One region of the Streptomyces tubbatahanensis genome, then DNA from elsewhere that is predicted to be linked to it. Evidence: riboswitches for the same ligand, from Rfam matches in the RefSeq annotation. Region 1 holds a riboswitch; the other holds the start of a gene.
The links. Region 1 has a riboswitch for glycine ahead of gcvP (aminomethyl-transferring glycine dehydrogenase). Riboswitches for the same ligand answer to the same signal wherever they lie in the genome.
Positions count from the first base shown of each region.

Region 1 (4,972 bases):
CCTGTGCGGCGCGCGCCGCACAGGGCCCGACACGTGTGCCTGCTCGCCGCCTCGTGGGCGGCGGCGGTGCCTGCTTACCCGGCCTCGTACTCCGCGACCGGCGGGCAGGAACACACCAGGTTGCGGTCGCCGAAGGCGCCGTCGATCCGGCGCACCGGCGGCCAGTACTTGTCGGCGGCCTTCACGCCGGCGGGGAAGACGGCCTCCTCGCGCCCGTACGCCTGCTGCCACTCGCCCGCGAGCATCGCGGCGGTGTGCGGGGCGTTGCGCAGCGGGTTGTCCTGCGCGTCCCACTCCCCCGTGCCGACCTTGTCGATCTCGGCACGGATGGCGATCATCGCCTCGCAGAAGCGGTCCAGCTCCGCCAGGTCCTCGCTCTCGGTGGGCTCGATCATCAGCGTCCCCGCGACGGGGAACGACATCGTCGGCGCGTGGAAGCCGTAGTCGATCAGCCGCTTGGCGACGTCGTCGATGCTCACACCGGTCTGCTTGGTCAGCGGCCGCACGTCGATGATGCACTCGTGCGCCACCAGCCCGTTCGGCCCCGTGTAGAGGACCGGGTAGTGCGGCTCCAGGCGCTTGGCGATGTAGTTGGCGCTGAGCACCGCCACCTGCGTCGCCCTGCGCAGCCCCTCGGCTCCCATCAGACGCACGTACGCCCACGAGATGGGCAGGATGCCGGCCGAGCCCCACGGGGCGCCGGAGACCGGCCCGATGCCCGTCTCGGGGCCCGCGGCGGGCTGCAGCGGGTGGTTGGGCAGGTAGGGGGCCAGGTGCTCCCGCACGCCGATCGGGCCGACGCCGGGACCGCCGCCCCCGTGCGGGATGCAGAAGGTCTTGTGCAGGTTCAGGTGTGAGACGTCGGCGCCGAAGCGGCCCGGCCTCGCCACGCCGAGCAGCGCGTTGAGGTTGGCGCCGTCCACGTACACCTGGCCGCCCGCCTCGTGCACGGCCGCGCACACGTCGCTGATGTGTTCCTCGAACACGCCGTGCGTCGAGGGGTAGGTGACCATCAGGACGGCCAGCTCGTCGCCGTGCCGCTCGATCTTCGCGTGCAGGTCGGCCACGTCCACGTCGCCGTTGTCGCTCGTCTTGACGACGACGACCTTCATGCCCGCCATCACCGCGCTGGCCGCGTTGGTGCCGTGCGCCGAGGAGGGGATGAGGCAGACGGTGCGCTGCTCGTGGCCGTTCGCCCGGTGGTAGGCGCGGACGGCCAGCAGCCCGGCCAGCTCGCCCTGGGAGCCCGCGTTGGGCTGGAGGGAGACCCTGTCGTAGCCGGTGACCTCGGCGAGCCGCTCCTCCAGTTCGCGGATCAGCGTCAGGTAGCCCTCGGCCTGCTCGGCGGGGGCGAAGGGGTGCAGTCCGCCGAACTCGGGCCAGGTGACCGGCTCCATCTCGGTCGTGGCGTTCAGCTTCATCGTGCACGAGCCGAGCGGGATCATGCCGCGGTCGAGCGCGTAGTCGCGGTCGGCCAGCCGGCGCAGGTAGCGCAGCATGCCCGTCTCGGAGCGGTGCTCGTGGAAGACCGGGTGGGTCAGGTACTCGTCGGTGCGCAGCAGGGCCTCGGGCAGCGCGTCCCCGGTCGCGGCGTCCAGCGCCGCGACGTCGCTCGTGGCGTCGTCACCGAGGACCCCGAACGCCCGCCACACGGCGGTCAGGTGCGCGCGTGTGGTGAGCTCGTCGCAGGCGATGCCGACGTGGTCGGCGTCGGTCAGGCGCAGGTCGACCCCGGCCAGGCTCGCCCGTTCGACGACCTCGGCCGCCCGTCCCGGCACCCGCGCGGTGACCGTGTCGAAGAAGGCGCCGTGGACGACCTGGACACCGCCGTCCCGCAGCCCGGCCGCGAGCAGCGCGGCGTAGCGGTGCGTGCGGCGCGCGATCGCGGCGAGCCCCTCGGGCCCGTGGTAGGTCGCGTACATCCCGGCCATCACGGCCAGCAGCACCTGCGCGGTGCAGATGTTGCTGGTGGCCTTCTCACGGCGGATGTGCTGCTCGCGGGTCTGCAGGGCGAGACGGTAGGCCTGCTCGCCGTCGGCGTCCCTCGACACGCCGACGAGGCGCCCCGGCAGGCTGCGTGCGAACGCGTCGCGCACCGCCATGTAGCCCGCGTGCGGGCCGCCGAAGCCCATCGGCACCCCGAAGCGCTGACTGGAGCCGACGGCGATGTCGGCGCCCAACGCGCCGGGCGACGTCAGCAGGGTGAGCGCCAGCAGATCGGCGGCGACGGTGACGACGGCGTCCAGCTCGTGGGCCCGCTCGATGACGGCCCGCTGGTCGCGTACGGCGCCGGAGACACCCGGGTACTGGAGCAGGACGCCGAACACGCCGCGGTCGGCGACCTCGTCGGGGATGCCCTCGCCCAGATCGGCGACGACGACCTCGACCCCGGTGGGCTCCGCGCGGGTACGCAGCACGGCGACGGTCTGCGGCAGGCACTCGGCGTCGACCAGGAAGACGGTGGAGCCGCGCTTGCCCGCCTTGCCGACGCGGCGCGAGAGCGCCATCGCCTCGGCGGCGGCCGTCGGCTCGTCCAGCAGCGACGCGCCCGAGGTGGGCAGGCCGGTCAGGTCGGCCACGACGGTCTGGAAGTTGAGCAGCGCCTCGAGCCGCCCCTGGGAGATCTCCGGCTGGTACGGCGTGTAGGCGGTGTACCAGGCCGGGTTCTCCATCACGTTGCGCAGGATCACCGGCGGCGTGAAGGTGCCGTGGTACCCGAGGCCGATCATGGAGTGCTGTACCTGGTTGCGCTCCGCGAGCGAGCGCAGTTCGGCCAGCACCTCGGCCTCGCTGCGGGCCTCGGGGAGCGCCAGCCGCTCGGTGCTCTTGATCACGTCGGGTACCGCCGCCGCGGTGAGCTCGTCGAGCGATCCGTACCCGACCTGGGCGAGCATCTTCGCCTGCGCGGCCGCGTCGGGCCCGATGTGCCGGCTCTCGAACGGTGTGCCGCTCTCCAACTCGGTCAGCGGGATGCGGTGGGAAGTCATCTGCGGGGGCCTCCTGGTCTGTGCGACCTCGGGGGGCACCTTCCACGGGTGCCCGTTCGGCCTCCCCCTCTGTCATCCGGACCTGAGAGTTTCACCGATCCGCCCCACTGACCGGACGCTCGGCTTACACCGTCGGTGAGGAGGGGCATCGGCGCTGGTCCGGGGCCCGCCCTGCTTTCCAGAGTGACCTCGTCCGTGCGGTACGTGAGCCTGAGAGATTCCGGGGAGGAGTTGCTCCTTCGGCGCCTCCGGAAACTTCCCGGAGGACTCTCCCGCACGGGGTCGACAGCCGTTTACGAGCGTATCAGCGAGCCCCTCGGTGGTAACCCGGTGTGTGCTCAAGTGGCCAGTGGCCGAAAAGTACCGTTTCGTAGTGAGTACGAGCAGGAACAGCATGTCGCAACCCGTGGGAGGGAGATCCGTGCAGACCGACATAGACCCGCGGAGCCTGATCGGCCGCAAGGCGTTCGACAGCCGGGGAGACAAGATCGGCACCGTCGACGAGGTGTACCTGGACGACGCCACCGGCGAACCGGAGTGGGCGGCCCTGCGCACCGGGATCTTCAGCCGTGACGCCTTCGTACCGCTGGAGCCCTCCCGGCTGGACGAGACCGGCCTGCGCGTGCCCTTCGCCCGCGATCTGATCAGGGGCGCACCCGACTTCGGCGTGGGCCGCCACCTCTCACCGCAACAGGAGCTCCAGCTCTACCGCCACTACGGTCTCGACACCCCACTGCCCCACGAGGCACCCGCGCCGCCTGACCGCGACTTCGGACGGATCGCCGGCGCCGGCGACTGACCGGCCCCCGGGCCGCCCTCGGGCGCCGGTGCGGCCTGCCGTGCCAGCGCCTCGGCCACGCGCGCGTCCAGCATGACCGGCTCGGCGGGCTCCAGCTCCGGATCGTCCACGGCGAACGTGCGTACCCGGCCTGGCGGCGTGTCGGGCTCCTCGAAGCGGACGGTCACCTTCCCGACGCCGCTGCCCTGCACCCAGCCCCTGCCGTGCGCCGCGTGCCGCACGTCCCGCCCCGGAATCCACTGCCGGTCGGCGGGCACCGCGGCGTCCGGCTCCTCCACGACCGCGCTGTCCCGCTCGGTGTCCGCCTCCGCGGCCTGCCGCGCCGCCTCGGCCTCGGCCTCGCTCCGCGCGGCCTGGGCCTGCGCGAACAGGTCCTCCTGCGTGAAGTCCGCCAGGCCACTGACGCCCACGCCCAGCAGGCGCACCCCTGCCGTGGTGTCCACGCCGTCCAGCAGCCGCAGCGCCGCCTCCCTGACGACACCGGGATCGTCGGTGGGCCCCCGCAGGGTCTCCGACCTGGTCAGGGTCGAGAAGTCGTAGCTGCGCACCTTGATGACCACCGTCCGCCCCGACCGTCCTGCGGCGCGCAGCCGCGTCACACAGCGCCGGGCGAGCCGCTCCACCTCCAGTCGCACCCGTGTGCGGTCGGTCAGATCGACGTCGTAGGTGTCCTCGACGGAGACCGACTTCGCGTCCCGCTCCGCCACCACGGGCCTGTCGTCGATGCCGTGGGCCATGGCGTGGACGGCCGCGCCGTGGGCCTTGCCCAGCAGCCGCAGCAACTCGTCCGCGCCCGCCTCCGCCGCCTCGCCGATCGTGGTGATGCCCGCACGGCGCAGCACCTCACCCGTCGCGGGCCCCACCCCGGGCAGCGTTCTCACCGGCATGGGCGCCAAGCGGTCCCGCTCGGTGCCCGGTTCTATCAGCACCAGGCCGTCCGGCTTCGCCTCCTCGGAGGCGATCTTCGCGAGCATCTTGGAGCCGGCCAGCCCCACGGAGCCACTGAGCCCCGTCGCCGCCCGGATGTCCCGCCGCAGCCGCTCACCGACCTGACGCGCCCCCTCGGCGCCGCCCTGCGTGCCCGCAGGCGCCTCGTGGGCCTCCAGGTCCACGAACGCCTCGTCGAGGCTCAGGGGCTCCACCAGCGGCGAGAGCGCGTGCAGCAGCTCCATCACCACCTCGCTCA
Region 1 covers NZ_CP093846.1:958,919-963,890, forward strand. The annotation lists gene gcvP (aminomethyl-transferring glycine dehydrogenase) at 75-2,987, opposite strand; glycine riboswitch at 3,176-3,272, opposite strand; gene MMF93_RS04145 (PRC-barrel domain-containing protein) at 3,409-3,786, shown strand; gene MMF93_RS04150 (DNA polymerase IV) at 3,702-4,972, opposite strand, start outside.

Region 2 (4,972 bases), 4.5 Mb from region 1:
TCGCCCGGCTTGAGCAGCGCGAACATCGCCGCGGCGTTGGCCTGGGCGCCCGAGTGCGGCTGCACGTTGGCGGCCTCCGCGTCGAACAGCGCCTTGATCCGGTCCCTGGCCAGGGTCTCGACGACGTCGACGTACTCGCAGCCGCCGTAGTAGCGGCGGCCCGGGTAGCCCTCGGCGTACTTGTTGGTGAGCACCGAACCCTGCGCCTCCATCGAGGCGACCGGGGCGAAGTTCTCCGAGGCGATCATCTCGAGGGTGGACTGCTGACGGTGGAGTTCGGCGTCGACGGCGGCGGCGACGTCGGGGTCGACTTCGTGGAGAGAGCCGTTCAGAAGCGACATGGAAGAACCATCCCTGGGGAAAATGGCGGGCGGGCAAGCTGCCTCGGGCGACCGAGGCCGGCCTCGGCCCACCCGGGACCGAGGCCGAGACCGGGACCTGAGCCTCAGGCGCCTGAGGCGAAGGTGGCGTACTCGTCGGCCGTGAGCAGGTCGTCCGGCAGCTCGGAGACCTTCACCTTGAACAGCCAGCCGCCCTCCAGCGGGGCGGAGTTGACCAGCGCGGGATCGTCCACGACGTCCTGGTTGACCTCGGTGACCTCGCCGGAGGCGGGGGAGTAGAGGTCGCTGACGGACTTGGTGGACTCCAGCTCACCGCAGGTCTCGCCTGCGGTGACGTCCTCGCCGACCTCGGGAAGCTGGACGAAGACCACATCGCCGAGCGCGTTCGCGGCGTGCTCGGTGATGCCGACCGTCGCCACGCCGTCCTCGGCGTGCGACAGCCACTCGTGCTCCTTGCTGAAGCGGAGCTGCTCGGGGTTGCTCATGGGTCGATTCTCCCGGATGCGGTAGGTGGGAAGGAAAGCGGTCTTGGCAGGTGAACACCGCCGGCCGGCCGCGGGGCCACGGGGCCCGGCCGGGGCCCGGCCGGGGACGGTCCCCCGGCACTGTTCGGCCCGCGGCCGCGTCACGCGGTCTCGGGTGGGCGGCGCGCGGCCCGGCCGGCGTTCCCGCACGGGCTTCGCGCGCCCGGCGCACGCGGGCCGCGCGGGCGCGTCGCCGCGCTGGGGCCCGCCGCGCTAGCCCCGCTTGTAGAAGGGCAGCGCGACGACCTCGTACGGTTCGTGGGAGCCGCGGATGTCGACGGCCACGCCCTCCGTGCCCGGGGCCGCGACCGCCGCGTCCACGTACGCCATCGCGATCGGCTTGCCCAGCGTCGGCGACGGCGCGCCCGAGGTGACCTCGCCCACGACGGAACCGTCCGAGGCGACCACCGGGTAGCCGGCGCGCGGCACCCGCCGGCCCTCGGCGACGAGTCCCACCAGCTTCCGCGGCGGCGCGTCCTCGGCCTTCCGCGCGGCCGTCGCCAGCGCGTCCCGGCCCACGAAACGCCCCTCGTTGGTGGCCTTCTCGAACTTGACGATCCTGCCCAGACCCGCGTCGAAGGGCGTCAGGGACGTGGACAGCTCGTGCCCGTACAGCGGCATCCCCGCCTCAAGCCGGAGCGTGTCGCGGCAGCTGAGCCCGCACGGCACCAGGCCCGCGTCCTTGCCTGCCGCGGTGAGCGCCTCCCACACGGCCACGGCGTCCCCGGGCGCGACGAACAGCTCGAAACCGTCCTCACCCGTGTACCCCGTACGGGCGATGAGCGCGGGCTTGTCCGCCACCATGTCGCGCTCGCCCGCGTAGTAGCGCAGACCGTCGACGTCGAAGGCCGTCAGCTGCTTGAGGATGCCGGCCGCGGCCGGGCCCTGGACGGCGATGAGGGCGTACCCCTCGCGGTCGTCGCGCACCTCGGCGCCGAAACCGTCCTGCCGCTCGCGCAGCGCGTCCAGCACCGTCTGGGCGTTCGCCGCGTTCGCGACGACCAGGTACTCCTGGTCGTCCAGCCGGTAGACGATCAGGTCGTCGAGGATGCCGCCGTCCTCGTCGCAGAGCATGGTGTAGCGGGCACGGCCCACGGCCAGCTTCGAGAGGTTGCCGACCAGCGCGAAGTCCAGCAGCTGCGCGGCCTGCGGCCCGGTGAGGGTGATCTCGCCCATGTGCGAGAGGTCGAAGAGCCCCGCGGCGGAGCGCACGGCGAGGTGCTCCTCGCGCTCGCTGCCGTAGCGCAGCGGCATGTCCCAGCCGGCGAAGTCGGTCATGGTGGCGCCCAGGGCACGGTGCGTGGCGTCCAGCGCGGTCGTGCGGGTGGCCGATGGGTCGGTCATTCAGGCTCCCAGGTCCCGGAAAGGGGTGTGACGCGGATGTCCTCCCCATCTGTCATCGGAACCTGAGAGGTTCGCCGACAGCCTCGCCGGGAGGCGGAGCGCGGCTTGCACCTTGGGTGGAACCACCGGCCCGCACAGAGCATGGAAGACGGTGGTCCGCTTTTCAGATCTGCCTCGCCCGCACGGTATCGGGGCCTGAGAGATTCAAGGGAGGATCTTGCTCCTTCGGCGCCCTGGCGTGCGGCGTCGCGTCCGCTCGCGGGCCCTCGTGATGCCCTGCTCGCGGTTTCGCGCCCTGCTCGCCGGGGACTCTCCCGCGCGGGTTCGAACGGCCGGTATGCAGTTGGTCCGCACATCATCGCACGGGTGAGCGGGCTGTGGCTGCCCCCGAGCGGAAGCCGTTCACCTTGAATCGCATTACCTTTTCTTTACACTTGGCAGGAGTGGCGGCCGGGCCGCCACCTCGGGGAGGGGAGAGCTGTGGGCAGCCTGCGCGGCGCTGAGGCGACACGGACGGACGCGGGGGCGAGGGGGGAGGCCGCGGCCGCGCGGGCGTCCCTGCGGAGAGGGCCGGCGTTCGCACAAGGAGGGATGTCCGGGTCGCCCGCCCGCACCGGGGCAACCGGAGCCCGCGCCTGCCGGGATGCCCGCACCCCCCTCCGCCACGACCTGCGCGACAGCGCCGCACCGCGCACGCTGCGCTACCGCACCGGAGACATCGTCGTCGTCTCCGGACTGCCGGGCGGCGGCAAGTCCACACTGATGCGGGCAGCGGTGGCGCAGTGCCCCGGTGTGGTCCGCGTCGACTCCCAGGACACCCGCGAGCGCTGGGAGCGCCGGCTGCCCGACTGGCTGCCCTACGGCCTCTACCGGCCGCTCGTCCGCCTGGCGCACTACGCGGGTCTGCGCGCCGCTTTGGCCTCCGGCGCCTCCGTGGTGGTGCACGACTGCGGTACGCAGACCTGGGTGCGCCGCTGGCTCGCCCGGGACGCGCTGCGCCGGGGCAGGGCGCTCCACCTGCTGTTGCTCGACGTCTGTCCGCGCGACGCGCTGGCCGGGCAGGCGGCGCGCGGCCGCGGCGTGTCCGGCTACGCGTTCCGCCGCCATCTGCGCGCCGTGCGCAGGCTGCGGGCCGCCGCCGAGGGCGGCCGGCTGCCGCGCGGCTGCGCCTCGTCGGTCCTGCTGGACCGCCGCGCGGCCCAGGCCCTGCGCGCGGTGTCCTTCGCGCCGCTGCCTGCCGCCGCCCCGCTGTCCGTCACGGCCCACGTCCGACCGGCCCCGCGGCCCGTTCCGGCTCCGAGGCCCGCGCCGACCGCGAGGCCGACCCCGGCGTAGTGCCGCCAGGGGGCCGCGGGCCGGCGTGGCCCGGTCGGGCCCCGACGGGCGGGTGCGCCCCCCGTCGGGGCCCGACGTCCAACAGGGCGGGTAGGGGGAAAGGCCCGCCGGGCCGAAAAAACGTCCGGGGGAACGTCCGTGGGTCGGGGAAACGTCCGCGGGCCCGCCACCCGGGAAGGAGGCGGGCCCGCGAACGGGGGACATGCCGGAGCAGCCGGTCGGCTCCGGCGGGCAGCCGCGGCTCAGCGGCCCTGTTCGGGGGTGAGGGGCTTCTGGGCCTGTCCGGGTGCCGCGTTCTCGGCGCCGGGCTTGGCGGCCTCAGCCGCCGGCTTGCCCGGGGCCTGCTGAGCGGGGGCCTGCGGCTTCGCGGCCTCCGGGGAGGCCTGCTCCGGCTGCCCGGGCTTGCCCGGCTTCCCGGTCTGCTTGCCGGGCGCCTGCTCCTCGGTGGGCTGCTTCGGCTGCTGCTGGTCCAGCGGGAACTGCGGCTTGGTGGGCTTGTCCTGGTCGGAGGGGTTCTGCTGCGGCTTGGTGGGCTTGGCCGTCGCGTCCTGCTGGTCCTGAGAGTCCGGGTCCTCCGAAGGGCCGGGCTTCGCCTGGGCGCCCGCCGTGTGCCCCGGGGAGTGGTCGGCGGGCGCGGCGGACGCGGCACCCGCCGCGCCGATGGCGAGCGAGCCGGCCAAAGAGACGGTGACGGCCGCGGCGGTGATCCTGTTCACGCGCATGTGCTTTCCTCCAGTCAGCGTGCCGGTCGGCACGTAGTGGGACGTTCTCCACTTTTCGACCACCTCCCACGGAACGCAACCGGAGCGTCGCCGTACGTGTCACCCGGCCTCTCGCGGAGCGTCCCGCCGCGCACCACCCCAAGGCTTCACCGTGCGTACCCCCGCGCGCCTCACCGCCCGCGTCGCGCGCGTCACTGCCCCGCCCCGTAGGCGCTGCCCGGGCCCCCGGGCGGTGCGCGGGCCATGGATAGGCTGGTGCGCATGACAGTTCCCTCGCAGCCCCAGCAGCCCCAGCAGCCGCAGCACTTCGGGCCAGGGCACGGCGGCGGCTGGCCCGGCAACGAGCTGGAGGAAGCCCTCGCCGCCTCGCTCCAGGTGCCGCACGCGGGGGCCCGGCTGCTGGAGGTGCTCGGCCGGTCCAGCGTGTGGGTCCCGCTGCCGGAGGGCGGCAGCCGGCAGAGCCGGGAACTGGACCTGCCCACCATCGAGTTGGACGGCTCGGTCTACGTGCCGGTCTTCAGCTCCGAAGAGCAGTTCCTCCAGGTCGTCGGCGCCCACGTCGGCTTCACCATCGCCCCGGCGAGGCAGTTCGCGCGCGGCCTGCCGGCCGGTGTGGGCCTCGCGGTCAACCCGGACGGCACCGTCGGGGTGCCGCTGCCCGCCGATGCGGTGGCCGAACTGTGTGCCAACTCGCCCACCGAGCAGG
Region 2 covers NZ_CP093846.1:5,481,793-5,486,764, forward strand. The annotation lists gene glyA (serine hydroxymethyltransferase) at 1-341, opposite strand, end outside; gene gcvH (glycine cleavage system protein GcvH) at 446-826, opposite strand; gene gcvT (glycine cleavage system aminomethyltransferase GcvT) at 1,079-2,209, opposite strand; glycine riboswitch at 2,383-2,536, opposite strand; gene MMF93_RS23755 (AAA family ATPase) at 2,801-3,544, shown strand; gene MMF93_RS23760 (hypothetical protein) at 3,787-4,266, opposite strand; gene MMF93_RS23765 (enhanced serine sensitivity protein SseB C-terminal domain-containing protein) at 4,528-4,972, shown strand, end outside.
Region 2: linked by a shared signal. The riboswitch ahead of gcvT (glycine cleavage system aminomethyltransferase GcvT) and the one ahead of gcvP (aminomethyl-transferring glycine dehydrogenase) in region 1 are both predicted to bind glycine.